DNA from 4 places in the Mesorhizobium sp. M2A.F.Ca.ET.043.05.1.1 genome. Region 3 is predicted to be linked to each of the others. Evidence: riboswitches for the same ligand, from Rfam matches in the RefSeq annotation. Region 3 holds a riboswitch; each other region holds the start of a gene.
What was found. A riboswitch is a leader RNA that binds a small molecule or an ion and turns the genes downstream of it on or off. The one in region 3 is predicted to bind cobalamin.

Region 1 (3,046 bases), 740 kb from region 3:
CACCTCGTCATTGGTCGCCGGCGGCTCGAAATTGGCCAGGGTCTTGATGTTGCGGCACATGGCTTGAACTCCTTACCTGCTTGCTCTGCCTACGCTATTCCGGATTATTCGGCGTCGAGCGGCTCCGTTCCCACCGGCTTGCCGTCGCGCGACAGCCTGATCTTCTCGACCTTGTCCTCGGCCGCCTTGAGCAGCCGGTCGCAATGCGCCTTCAGCGCCTCGCCGCGCTCATAAATCTTGATCGACTGATCGAGCGGGACGTCGCCGCGCTCCAGATCGTCGACGATCTTCTCCAGCGCGTCGAGCGCCTGCTCGAAGCTCATCGCCTTGACGTCCTCATTGCCTTCCACTGCCATACCCTATCCCTTCATCAGCCGCCCGACATGGGCGGCGACTGAAAATGCCAGTCCCTGCAGATCGTAGCCGCCTTCCAGCAGGCTGACGAGCCTGTTGGAGCTGTGGCGGCCGGCGCGCTCCATCAACTGCCCGGTCGCCCAGTCGAAATCGTCCTCGGTCAGGTTGATCTCGGCCAGCGGATCGCGGTGATGCGCGTCGAAGCCGGCGGAAATGATGATCAGGTCCGGCGCAAAGGCATCGATCGACGGCAGCACGCGCGACAGGAAGGCGTCGCGGAACATGTCGCTGCCGGTCCGCGGCGCGAGCGGCGCGTTGACGATATTGCCGGCGCCGGTCTCGCTCTTGGCGCCTGTGCCCGGGTAAAGCGGCATCTGATGCGTCGAGCAGTAGAGCACCGACGGGTCGTCCCAAAAGATGTCCTGCGTGCCATTGCCATGATGGACGTCCCAATCGACGATGGCGACACGCTCGGCCTGGTGCTTCTTCTGCGCGTAACGGGCAGCGATCGCCGCCGTGTTGAAGAGGCAAAAACCCATGGCCGTCGTCTTTTCGGCGTGATGCCCAGGCGGACGGGCGGCGACGAAGACATTCGAGGCTCGGCCCTCGAAGACATCGTCTATCGCCGCATTGGCCGCGCCGATCGCCGTCACCGCGGCCTGCCAGCTTTTCGGGCTGGCGCTGGTGTCGGCATCGATCGAGACAATGCCGGTCCGAGGGATCGCCGCACGCACGCACTCGACGAAAGTCTCGGGGTGCGCATAGAGGATGGTTTTCTCATCGCCTTCCGGCGCCTTTACGCGGTCGAGCGCCGAGAACGCCTCGTCGTCCAGCACGCGCTCGATGGCGCGCAGGCGGTCGGGCCGCTCGGGGTGGCCGGGCGGCGTGAGGTGTTCGAGGAAGATTGGGTGCGTGTAGAGACGGGTGGCCATGGCGCCTAATCTAGGCACCCGCAGCCGTAATGACCATGTTTGAAAAGCCGAATGGCTGGGGAAATTGCGCCAGCCCATGTCGTCCGCACCATTGGCGGGTGCCGAACTTCGCGGTAAGGTCATTCCGCTGCCTGGTGCCCGCGACGCGGGAGAATCGGGAACACGGTTTTATTCCGTGGCGTGCCCAACGCTGTGAGGGGGACCGCGCCGGCAAAAGCCACTGTCCATGACGGGAAGGCGCCGGAGCGGGACGATCCCGAGCCAGAAGACCGGCCCGGCAGACATGGTCGTCCGCTTGGTCAGGCGGGGGACGGCTTGTCGCAAGGGGAAAAGCGATGACGGCAGCAGCGATCGCCGCGTGTGGCGACGACTTTGACCAATTGGCGCGCGACGCGGTGTACCGGGCGATGTTCACCAGGCGCGACGTGCGCAGCCATTTCACAGCCGACGATCTCGACGATTGTGTGCTGGCGCGGCTTCTCACCGCCGCTCACCATGCGCCGTCTGTCGGCTACATGCAGCCTTGGAACTTCATCGTCATCCGCGATGCCGAGCGGCGCAGACAGGTGCGCAACCTGTTCCTCGCCGCGCGCGAGCAGGAATTGCCGGCGATCGAGGCGGAGCGGCAGGCGCTCTACCGCAAGCTGAAGCTCGAAGGCATATGCGAAAGCGCGCTCAATCTCTGCATCACCTGCGACCGGCAGCGCTCGAAGGACTCGCCGCTCGGGCGCTGGCACAATCCGGAGATGGATCTCTACAGCACCGTCTGCGCGGTGCAGAATTTCTGGCTGGCGGCACGCGCCGAAGGCGTCGGCGTCGGCTGGGTGAGCATCATCGAGACGGAGGCGCTGAAACGGCTTCTGTCGATCCCGGAGCATGTCACGCCGATCGCCTATCTGTGCGTCGGCCGCGTCTCGGAATTCGCGCCGAGGCCCGACCTCGAAGCGCATGGCTGGGGCAAGCGCCTGCCGCTGCCCGAGTTGGTGATGAGCGAGACGTTTCGCGGCGCCGGCGAGGCGCCGCTCAAATCGGCGATCGCAAGGCTAGGTCGCCAGCAATGATCAAGCGGCTCGCGGCGTATCCCAGCGCGAGCCGCCGAAGGAGCCCAGCGCCTTGTCGCGCAGCTCCCTGAATTTGGACGACGCCTCGGCGAGCCGGTTGTCCCATTCTGGATTGGGAACCTGGCCTTCGATGGCTTCGAAATAGACCTGCATCAGCGAGGCGATGGCGAAGGGCTCGATGAAGGCCGCCTTGAAGGCCCAGGCAAAGACGATGGCCAGCATGAAGGCCCAGCCGGCCAATTGTCCGGGCATGACCCACAGGATCGCGGCCGCGGGCGCCAGCATCAATAGGAAGATGACGAAGGACACGCCCCACATGATCACCGCCAACCAGACGGCGTTCTTGATCATGTGCTTGCCGTTCTGGGCGTAGAGCACGACGCCCTGCCTGGCCGTCTCGAAGGGCGAGTTCGAATTGATGCGGATGTTGTAGCCGAGGATGATCTCGTCGACATAGGTCAGAGACAGGCGGATCACCGTGTTGATGAAGCTGACGATGCCGCTCAGGCCGGGAATGGGCAGGAAGGCGGCGATGCCGCCGATCAGGCCGGTGATGGCGCGGATGGCGCCCTTGACCAACTGGTCGACGACGAAAAGGATATTGGCCTCGGCAAAGCGCTGGCTGACCACTTCCTTGGCATAGGCGATCTGGCCCTGGCCGTCGGGCACTTCATGGCCGTCGATCAGATGCACCATGAC
Region 2 (3,046 bases), 1.8 Mb from region 3:
CGAGATCGTCGAGCGAAGCGGATGTGGTGGCGAGGATATGCATAGCGGTTCGGGTCGGCCTTTCGTATTGGCCTCAGCCGGCGAGGATACGCTCGATCGCCGGGCGGTTCAGCCCCTTGAGGCCAATGACGACGAGCCGCGAGCGGCGGTCGTCCTCGGCCGTCCAGGCGCGGTCGTAATAATGGTTGACGCGCGGGCCGACGGCCTGGAGCAGAAGCCGCATCGGCTTGCCGCCGACCTCGACAAAACCTTTGACGCGCAGCACATTTTCCTGCTCGGCGGCAAGGGCGACGCGCTTGGCCAGCTCGTCCGGACTGGCGATCGACGGGATGTCGATGACGAAGGAATCGAAATCGTCATGCTCGTGGTCGAGCTCATCGTCGTGATGGGTCTTGCGGTTCTCGATATCGTCCTCGACGGCGAGGCCGAGGCCGAGCAGCACCGAAGGATCGACCTTGCCCTGCGCGGTCGGCACGATTTTCACGGCGCGCGCCACATGCTCGCCGATGACGGCGTTGGCGCGCTGAGAGCCCGCTGCGTCCATCAGATCGCTCTTCGACAGGATGATCAGGTCGGCGCAGGCGATCTGGTCCTCGAACACCTCTTCGACCGGATCGTCATGGTCGACCGAGTCGTCCGCCGCGCGCTGCGCCTGGAGCGCATCCATGTCGGAGGCAACGCGGCCGTCGGCCAGCGCCGGGCCGTCGACCACGGCAACGACGCCGTCAACCGTCACGCGGCTCTTCACCGTCGGCCACTGAAAAGCCTGCACAAGCGGTTTCGGCAGAGCGAGGCCGGAAGTCTCGATCAGGATGTGGTCGACCTTCGGCGTGCGGGACAGGATCTGGTCGAGCGCCGGCACGAAATCGTCGGCGACGGTGCAGCAGATGCAGCCATTGGCGAGCTCGACGATGTTTTCCTCCGGGCAGGTGTCGACGCCGCAGCCTTTCAGGATCTCGCCGTCGATGCCGACATCGCCGAATTCGTTGACGATGATTGCCAGCCGCTTGCCCTTGGCGTTCTCGAGCAGGTTGCGGATCAGCGTCGTCTTGCCGGCGCCGAGGAAGCCGGTGACGACGGTGCAGGGCACGCGGGAAACGGAAGCGTTCATGGTCAGTCCTTCAGCATGTCGAGAGGAGGGATGCGGGCAACCAGGCCGCGCTTGAGGGAATCGGGCCGGCCGCGCCAGGGGATAAGGCCGTCGGCCGAGGTGGCGAAGAGCTTTGCGCCGGCGACGAGGTCGGCGCCGCTGGTGGTGTCCAGATCGCCGAAGACGTAGCTCCAGCAGCCGTCGCGCAGAAGTGCTGCGCTCAGCCGGCGCTTGCAGTTGCCGAGGCATTCGACGGTGCGGATGCGAATTTTTTCGCTCGAGGCGGCGCGGCGCGTGTCTTCGGCAAGCAGCGCGCCGGCGCGCGGATGGGCGTCCGAGCCGGTTTCGTCGCGGCAGGACGAGCAGACGATGACGGTCACGCCGCCCAACGCGTCGGGCTCGGACGGAATGTCCGCGATGTTTGCCGGGAAACTGCCGTTGCGATCCAAAACCAGGCTCCTTGCCCGGAAAACCCGCCGGGCATTCGGATACTTAAAGTCTCAGACGGCAGGTCTCCTGGCTCGCGGGTCGTCGCCTCAGATGCCGCCTTCCCGGGAACATCCCAGTGGTTTTCGGCCGGGGCTCGTCGCTTACAGTTGCGGGGACAGCCGCGGATTTGGGTTTTTGGGCCCGCACCGCATTCCCTCTTGGCTCCTCCCTTTGCCGGGAGAAGACCGTCTGGGTCAAGATTTAGGCTTACGGCTGGGCGCCTGTCAACGCGCGGCTACGACGCCGCGATGTCGGCCAGCGCCGGGCCGAGGTCGCCGGCCGCCGTCACTTCGATCGCCTCCAGGCCGAGCCAGCCCTGCATCTGCTTCAGCTCCTCGAAGAGCTGGGCTGCCGTCTCCGGCGGCGCGTCGGGCTCGGCATAGGCGGCATGGACGCGCAGCACGCTGGCCGGGCGGTCGGCGCGCAGATCGACACGGGCGACGATGCGGTCGCCGAGCAGAAAGGGAAGCACGTAGTAGCCGTATTGGCGCTTTTCGGCCGGCGTATAGATCTCGATGCGGTAGCGGAAATTGAAGAGCTTTTCGGTGCGCGTGCGTTCGAAAACGACGGGATCGAAAGGGGCGAGCAGGGCGCGCGCCTCGATCCGGCGCGGGATTCGCGCGTCCTTGTGGAGATAGGCGGGCTTGTCCCAACCCTCGACCTTCACCGGCAGCAATTCGCCGGCTTCGACCAGCTCATCGATGCGGTCCTTCGTGTCGCCGGGCGCCAGGCGAAAATAGTCGCGGAGGTCGCCATAGGCGGCGATGGCGTGGGCGCGAGCGGAAATGCGCAGCAATTCGCGATGCGCGTCCTCGACCGAGGGCACCGGCAGGTCGAGCACGGCCTGCGGCAAAACGCGCTCCGGCAGGTCGTAATAGCGTTCGAAGCCGCGCCGGTAGGCGGTGGTGATGCGTCCGGCCCAGAACAGCCATTCGAAAGCGTGCTTGGCCTCGCTCCAGCCCCACCAGCCGCCATTGCCCTTGTGGCCCTCGATATCTGAGGCGGCGATCGGCCCGCGATCGGCGACCTCTCTATAGATATCATCGATCATTTCCTTGCGCTCGCGGCCCCATTTCGCCAGGCCGAGATACATCTCGTCGCCCTGCTCGGCGCGCTGCATGCGCCAGCGCAGCAAGGGGTAGGTCTCGACAGGCAGGAACGACGCCTCATGCGCCCAATACTCGAAGACGGCGCGCTTGCGGCCAACTGCGGCGTTGTCGAGCAGCGCCAGCGGGTAGGGGCCGAGGCGCGAATAGAGCGGCATGTAGTGCGCGCGCACCACCGCGCTGACGGAATCGATCTGCAACAGGCCGGTTCGCGAAAGCACGCGCGCAAGGTGCCGGCGATCCGGAACCCCTGCGGGACGAGGGTCGTTGAACCCCTGTGCTCCAAGCGCAATGCGCCTGGCCATGGCGAGCGAGATCTTCTCCTTCATCAGCTGTCCTTGCCCCGATCGTCCGTTGGATT
Region 3 (3,046 bases):
AGTCGGCCAAGCTGACCTTCGAGGTCAGCGACGGCGTGCGCCCGATGGAACTGCACCGCGCGGCCCAGCCAAGCGTCGTTGGCGGCGCCATCGAGGTCGAGCTTTCGCCACGGCCGGCGAGCTGCAAGCCGCGTGACCGCTGGCTGAAGGAACAGGCGGCCGTGGGAAAACCGTGTTGCGGAGAGAGCCGCTGCTGCTGACCGGCGAACGCAGCCTAAGCGCCGCCGCTTCAGAATCTGATCATGCCATTGTGCTGCAACAAATAGAGGCCCACGAGAATGATAGCGATCAGCGCCACCCAAACGGCTGTCCTGCTCATGCGCGAAAATCCCAGTTGATCGGCCCTCATGAACGCACGCGCCGCGGTTGCGTTCCCGATGTGCCGGGTTGCATTCCATCCGGACAGGATCAAGTCACGAATTGCCGAGGACCACGCGTCAGCCCCTCGGCGCGTTGCTGTAGAGCGCCACGCCGATGCGATCGTTGCGCCGCCACCGCACCAGGGCGCGATAGATCATATCGTCGGCTGGGACCTCGAGCAGGAAGCGTTCCGGGATCTCCGTATCGGCGGCGACGCGCAACTCCGCGCCCTGCTCGTGCTGATTCCTGACCGAGCAGCCGATCCTGACGTCACCGGCAATGATCGTGGCTTCCTTGAGCACGAATTCGCGCGCATGAAGACGGCGCTCGGTCTCGGGATAATTGGCCATATCCGGCGGCTCCTAAGGCAAGGCTCTCCTCGCCACAGGGCAGCACCATAGCAGCAAGGCGTTTCCGTTCCGTTAGCGGTTGCTGAAACAGCAGGATTCGAAAAGCTGTTCTCCAGCGCTATCTCGCCCCGGCGACTCCGCTCGCGTGCAGCACCCAGCGGCGGCCGTCGCTGCGGAACTCGGTGAACGACAGCGGCTCGATGTCGATCTTCCAAACCGAGGAGAGCGGCGCGCCCAGCACATGCACGATGGCGGCGCGGATCGGCACGGCATGGGTGAGCGCGATGGTGTGCCCGCCCTCGCCGGCCAGCCGCTCCATCAGCGCGGCACCCCGCCGGGCGACGGCGGCAAGCGATTCGCCGCCATGGGGTGCAGCGTCCGGATCGGCAAACCAGGCCGCCATGCCTGCCGGGTCCTCGGCCTGCACCTGCTCGAAGCTTTTGCCGGCCCAGCGCGCGAAATCCTGCTCGGCAAGCAGCGGCTCGACCGTGGCATCCAGGCCGAGCGCCTCGGCCGTCCTGCGCGCGGCAAGCGCCGGACTTGTCCAGACGCGGTCGGCCCGGCGCAGCGACGAAGCGATCGCGCCGGCGCGATCGAGGGCGCTCGGCTCCGGCGCCTCGTCCGTCGGAAAGCGGCCCTTGCGCGCGGCCTGCGTCGCGCCGCTTGCGATCATCGTCAGGCGGGCGAACATCCCAAAACTCCGTGGTCCAGTGAAATTTCGGCCAGGCGAAGCCGCGTTGGCCATTACATGTCGTTGACAGGCGAACGAACTGCTGACAAGTGTTTTAGCGCTATACGGGATTGGAAGCCGGTGCGAGTCCGGCACGGTCGCGCCACTGTGATCGGCACCAGCCGAAAGTCAGGCCTTATCCCGCAGCCACAGTTGGATCAACGGGACGCAGCATCCCAGTAGGAGGTCAAAATGTCCGACACCACCTTCGCCCCGACCTACGGCCCGGTTGCGATTCCCGTCCGCGAGCTTCTGCCCTGGGCAATCTTTGCCGGCCTGATGCTGATGCTGATGATCTATTTCGTCGGCGCGGAAGAAGGCGCGACGTCGCTGATCCGCGGCACGGTAGTGCATGAATTCGTGCATGACGGCCGCCACCTGCTCGGCTTCCCCTGCCACTAGGAGCGATTCAGCGAAGGCTGAACCGTCCTAAGTTTTGGTCTGACGCAATTCCGGGAGGAAAACGCTTAATTTTTCCGGAAAATTGCTTGAAGGGACTCTGACATGGTCGGAAAACTTTTGCTGCGCGGCATGCTTGTCGGGCTGGTGGCGGGGATTTTGGCGTTCGCCTTCGCCCGCGTCTATGGCGAGCCGCAGGTCGACAAGGCGATCGCCTTCGAGGAACAGCAGGCGCAGGCCGCCGGCGAGGCGCCGGAGCCCGAGATGGTCAGCCGCGCCACGCAGGCAGGCATCGGTCTGGCGACCGGCGTGCTGGTCTATGGCGCGGCGCTTGGTGGGCTGTTCTCGCTGGTCTTCGCCTATGCCTATGGCCGGCTGAGCTCGCTCGGCCCGCGCGGCACCTCGGCGCTGCTGGCGCTGCTCGGTTTCCTTGCCGTGATCGTGGTTCCGAGCCTCAAATACCCGGCCAACCCGCCCGCGGTCGGCAATCCCGAAACCATCGCCTACCGCACCGAACTGTTCTTCATCATGATCGTCATCTCGATCGCCGCGATGGTGGCGGCGGTCGGCCTGGCGCAGCGGCTGTGGAGCAGGCTCGGCGCCTGGAATGCCTCGATCGTGGCTGGGCTCGCCTTCCTCGTCGTCTTCGCGCTGGTGAAGGCGGCCCTGCCCGACATCAACGAAGTGCCGGAGAACTTCTCGGCGACGGTGCTGTGGCAATTCCGCGTCGCCTCGCTCGGCATCCAGCTGGTGCTGTGGACCGTCGTCGGACTCGGCTTCGGCGCTGTTGCCGAGCGCGTGGTCGCAGTGCGCGACCAGCGCGGCTCCGCCCGCCGCTACGCCTGAAACCCATGCGCTGGCCGCCACGGTTCTTTGCCCTGGCGGCCAAAGCGGCTCAACGGTCGACACGACCGCTGAGCCGCTTTGGTCTTTTGTTTTCTCGCAATTCCGGACGGAAAACCGCGGCACACTTTTCCTGGAATTGCTCGGTTGCGGCACTGTTCGCCCTGCTGGCGACAGCCTCGGCGCTGGCGCATAGCGGCTCCTCGGCCCCGCCTCCCGCGGGCATCCAGATCCCCAGCCTCACCCACGGCCAGATGGCGGTGATCGCGCGCTATCGCGGCGACATCCTCGACCTTGCCCAACGCCAGACCGCGACCGATCCGACCTTCAGGCGGCTCTACAATCACGGCAATCTGCAATTCAC
Region 4 (3,046 bases), 2.0 Mb from region 3:
CAGGATGCCGAGCGCATTTTCCTCCACGATGCGGCGGTCCTGATCGTTGGTCTCGGTCCAGACATGGGTGAGTTCTGCCAGATCGTAGTCGACGCCTTCCACCGCGTCCTTGTGGACCAGCCATTTCGTCGTCACCGCGGTCTCGGTGGCGCTGATCGGCAGCACACGGAAGGTGACGGCGTGATCGATGAGGATGTGGTTCCACGTGGTCGGGTAATGGTAGTGCATCAACGTGCCGATACGGTCGGCGGCGACGCTGGCGGACAGGTTTTTCGTCACGGCGCGCTTGCCGCTCATCGTGTAGCTGACGGCGTCGCGCAGCAGCGGCGCGCGCGTCGCGCGGTATTGCCCGGCCGGGTCGATCCGGAACCGGCTCGGCAGACCCGCCGCCTCGCATTTCGCCCAGTGCGCAAGCATTTCCGGATCGCTGTCGGCGCCTTGCACACCGGTGACCGTCGGCGCTTCCGGGAAGGTCTTGCACAGTTCCGGATGGTTGCCGGCGCAATGATAGCACTCGCGGTTGTTTTCCCAGACGAGCTTCCAGTTGCCCTTTTCGACGATCGTCGATTCGAACGCGACCTTCGCCTCGCTCAGCCGGTGCGGCAGGAGATAGGGTTCGATCATGGCGCGCATCGGCGCGAAGTCGGCCGGCTCTTTTGCCAGGCAAATGAAGATGTAGCCGCCGACGCTCTCGCAGGCGACCGGCTTCAGGCCGAACTGGCTCTTGTCGAATCCTTCCGCCATCTGGCGCGCGAACAGCAGCCGCCCGTCGAGCTCGTAAGTCCACTGATGGTAGGGACAGACCAGCTTGGCGGCGGTGCCCTTGTCGGTGTTGCACACGCGGCTGCCGCGATGCCGGCAGGAGTTGTGGAAAGCGTTGATGCTTCCCTTCTGGTCGCGGACCAGCACCACTGGATAGTCGCCGATCTGGACGGTGATGTAGCTGCCTGGTTTCGGCAGCTCGCAATCATGGCCGATGAACAACCAGTCACGATACCACATCAGCTCCATGTCGAGCTTGAAATAGTCGGGATCGGTATAGAAGGGCTGCTCAAGCGAGTAGCCCGGCTTGCGGCTCTGCAGGAGCCTCAGCATGTCGTTGCGCGCATCCATGTCCTGTCCTCGCATCAAGGACTGAACTGGTGGTGATGGAGAAGAACGACCGCCACCGGCAGGGCCGGGCACGCGCCGTCCGCCTCTTGACCGCCCACCGCGATCAGTCGAGTTCAAACTGTCTCTGGCTGGTTTCCGGGCTTTGGAGTTGCCCTCGCGGGCGGTCGCAACACCTTCCCAGGCCCATGGCCCAGTGGTCTCCCGTTGCGACCTCACTCCACCACCGTTGCGGGGGCAGCGCCGGATTTCGACCGGCTTCCCAATTCTCCGCCTCGTCGCGACGAAGCGGCACCTGAGATGGCCTGATCTAACCACGACAGCCGGTTTCCCGTCGGCATGAAAACGACATCGCATCCATGCGGCGCGACAATGGGCGGCATATTGACGGTGCTGAGTCTCGTCCTTGCGCCATGCCCTCCGGCTTCCAGAACGCTCCCCGGGACGAGCTTCAGGAGGGCTCCGATGGTTAACAGTATCAAAAAGTGACTATTAGCAGATTCTAAAATCGAACCGAACGGTTCGTTTCTGTTGACGGTGCGTACAGGACGCTGTGAACGTTGGCGCTCCGACACACTTGGTGAGCCAACCGCCGAACTCACATAAGTCATTGATTAGATTCGATAAAAATATAGTCATAGGCATGCTTATGAAAACTTCAAGATGCGGATTCATAGTCCAGACGAAAAAACATCGTGATTGGAATCCGGCGATCGGCTCACCCAAATCAGCGCTGTCCGAACGACGCGATTTCATTCCCAAGACACGCCGCTAGACGGACTGAATAAAAATACTGGAGTAGCAAAAATGAAAAAGATTGTTCTCACTGCCGCAGCCCTTCTGGCAATTTCCGGCAGCGCCTTTGCCGGTAGCGACAATTACAACGCGCAGGCTGCCAACCCGCCGGCCGCCACGGTCGACTCTTCTTACACAGCCTCGGTCCGCAAGTCCGAACCGGCTGAACAGAAGCCTGTCGCCACGGGCGCCGACCGCAACCTTTTCGGTAACAACTAACAGCCGACTTCGAACGGCGACGGGTTTGCCCGTCGCCTCGGTCGGATCAGGAAATTCAGGAGTACTGAGATGAAAAATATCATTCTTGCCACCGCGGCTCTCATGGCCGTTTCCTCGGCTGCTTTTGCGGGCAGCGACAATTACGGCAACAGCGGCGTCAACCAGCCGGCTCCCGCCGTGGATACGACCCGCACCTCGTCGATCGGCACCGACTCGCCTGTCTACAAGCTGCTGAACTCGTCCCGCGACGCGCAGAAGTCGGCTCCGCAGGGCGCTGACCGCGACCACTTCGGCAATCGTTAACAGCCGACCGTGATTTGAAAACAGGAGCGGCGGGCCGAGGCCCGCCGCTTTTTCTTTGCCGCAGCGGCTCTGCGCTCAAGCCGCCTTTGCTTCTTCGCGATGCAGCGTGAAGGAATGGCCGTCGGCGTCGAAAATATGCAGATCGCCGGCGCTTGCGTTGAGCCGCAGTGTCTCACCGCGCTTGACCTCGACATTGCCGGGCAGCTTGGCGACCAGCGGCAGGTCTGCGCGGCCGATATCGATATAGACGAGCTGAACCTCGCCGAGTTGCTCGATATAGTCGACCTTGCCCTCGAAGAGGTAATCGGAACCGGTGGCGATCGCGAGATCCTCCGGCCGCACGCCGAAGCTGACCGCCGCGCCATTCGCCGAGGCAGGCGTCGCGATCGGCACCGTCGCCTTGCGGTCGCCGACATGGCTGACCACGGTCGGATTGCCGGCCTTCTCGATCTTTGCCGGCAATATGTTCATCGCCGGCGAGCCGATGAACTGGGCGACGAACAGATTGCCCGGACGCTTGTAGAGTTCCATCGGCGTGCCGACCTGCTCGACCCGGCCGTCCTTCAGCACCACGATGCGGTCCGCCAGCGTCATCGCCTCGACCTGGTCGTGCGTCACA

Region 1: it holds a riboswitch for cobalamin, as region 3 does, so the genes downstream of both, bluB (5,6-dimethylbenzimidazole synthase) here and EJ069_RS13075 (CbtB domain-containing protein) in region 3, are expected to answer to the same signal.
Region 2: it holds a riboswitch for cobalamin, as region 3 does, so the genes downstream of both, EJ069_RS04110 (DUF1636 family protein) here and EJ069_RS13075 (CbtB domain-containing protein) in region 3, are expected to answer to the same signal.
Region 4: it holds a riboswitch for cobalamin, as region 3 does, so the genes downstream of both, EJ069_RS22445 (aromatic ring-hydroxylating dioxygenase subunit alpha) here and EJ069_RS13075 (CbtB domain-containing protein) in region 3, are expected to answer to the same signal.

What each region holds. Positions count from the first base shown of each region.
Region 1 is NZ_CP034446.1:3,381,320-3,384,365, forward strand. Features, by position in the region: gene EJ069_RS16655 (DUF2277 family protein) at 1-60, opposite strand, end outside; gene EJ069_RS16660 (exodeoxyribonuclease VII small subunit) at 105-356, opposite strand; gene EJ069_RS16665 (histone deacetylase family protein) at 360-1,286, opposite strand; cobalamin riboswitch at 1,402-1,579, shown strand; gene bluB (5,6-dimethylbenzimidazole synthase) at 1,622-2,347, shown strand; gene EJ069_RS16675 (hypothetical protein) at 2,348-3,046, opposite strand, start outside.
Region 2 is NZ_CP034446.1:867,844-870,889, forward strand. Features, by position in the region: gene EJ069_RS04100 (cobaltochelatase subunit CobN) at 1-43, opposite strand, end outside; gene cobW (cobalamin biosynthesis protein CobW) at 74-1,111, opposite strand; gene EJ069_RS04110 (DUF1636 family protein) at 1,114-1,539, opposite strand; cobalamin riboswitch at 1,579-1,784, opposite strand; gene EJ069_RS04115 (winged helix-turn-helix domain-containing protein) at 1,815-3,014, opposite strand.
Region 3 is NZ_CP034446.1:2,646,067-2,649,112, forward strand. Features, by position in the region: gene EJ069_RS13060 (DUF6428 family protein) at 1-200, shown strand, start outside; gene EJ069_RS13065 (PilZ domain-containing protein) at 438-710, opposite strand; gene EJ069_RS13070 (histidine phosphatase family protein) at 829-1,401, opposite strand; adenosylcobalamin (AdoCbl) riboswitch at 1,507-1,584, shown strand; gene EJ069_RS13075 (CbtB domain-containing protein) at 1,633-1,842, shown strand; gene EJ069_RS13080 (CbtA family protein) at 1,945-2,685, shown strand; gene EJ069_RS13085 (hypothetical protein) at 2,772-3,046, shown strand, end outside.
Region 4 is NZ_CP034446.1:4,642,375-4,645,420, reverse strand. Features, by position in the region: gene EJ069_RS22445 (aromatic ring-hydroxylating dioxygenase subunit alpha) at 1-1,113, opposite strand, end outside; cobalamin riboswitch at 1,222-1,424, opposite strand; gene EJ069_RS22440 (DUF680 domain-containing protein) at 1,918-2,124, shown strand; gene EJ069_RS22435 (DUF680 domain-containing protein) at 2,194-2,427, shown strand; gene ugpC (sn-glycerol-3-phosphate ABC transporter ATP-binding protein UgpC) at 2,503-3,046, opposite strand, start outside.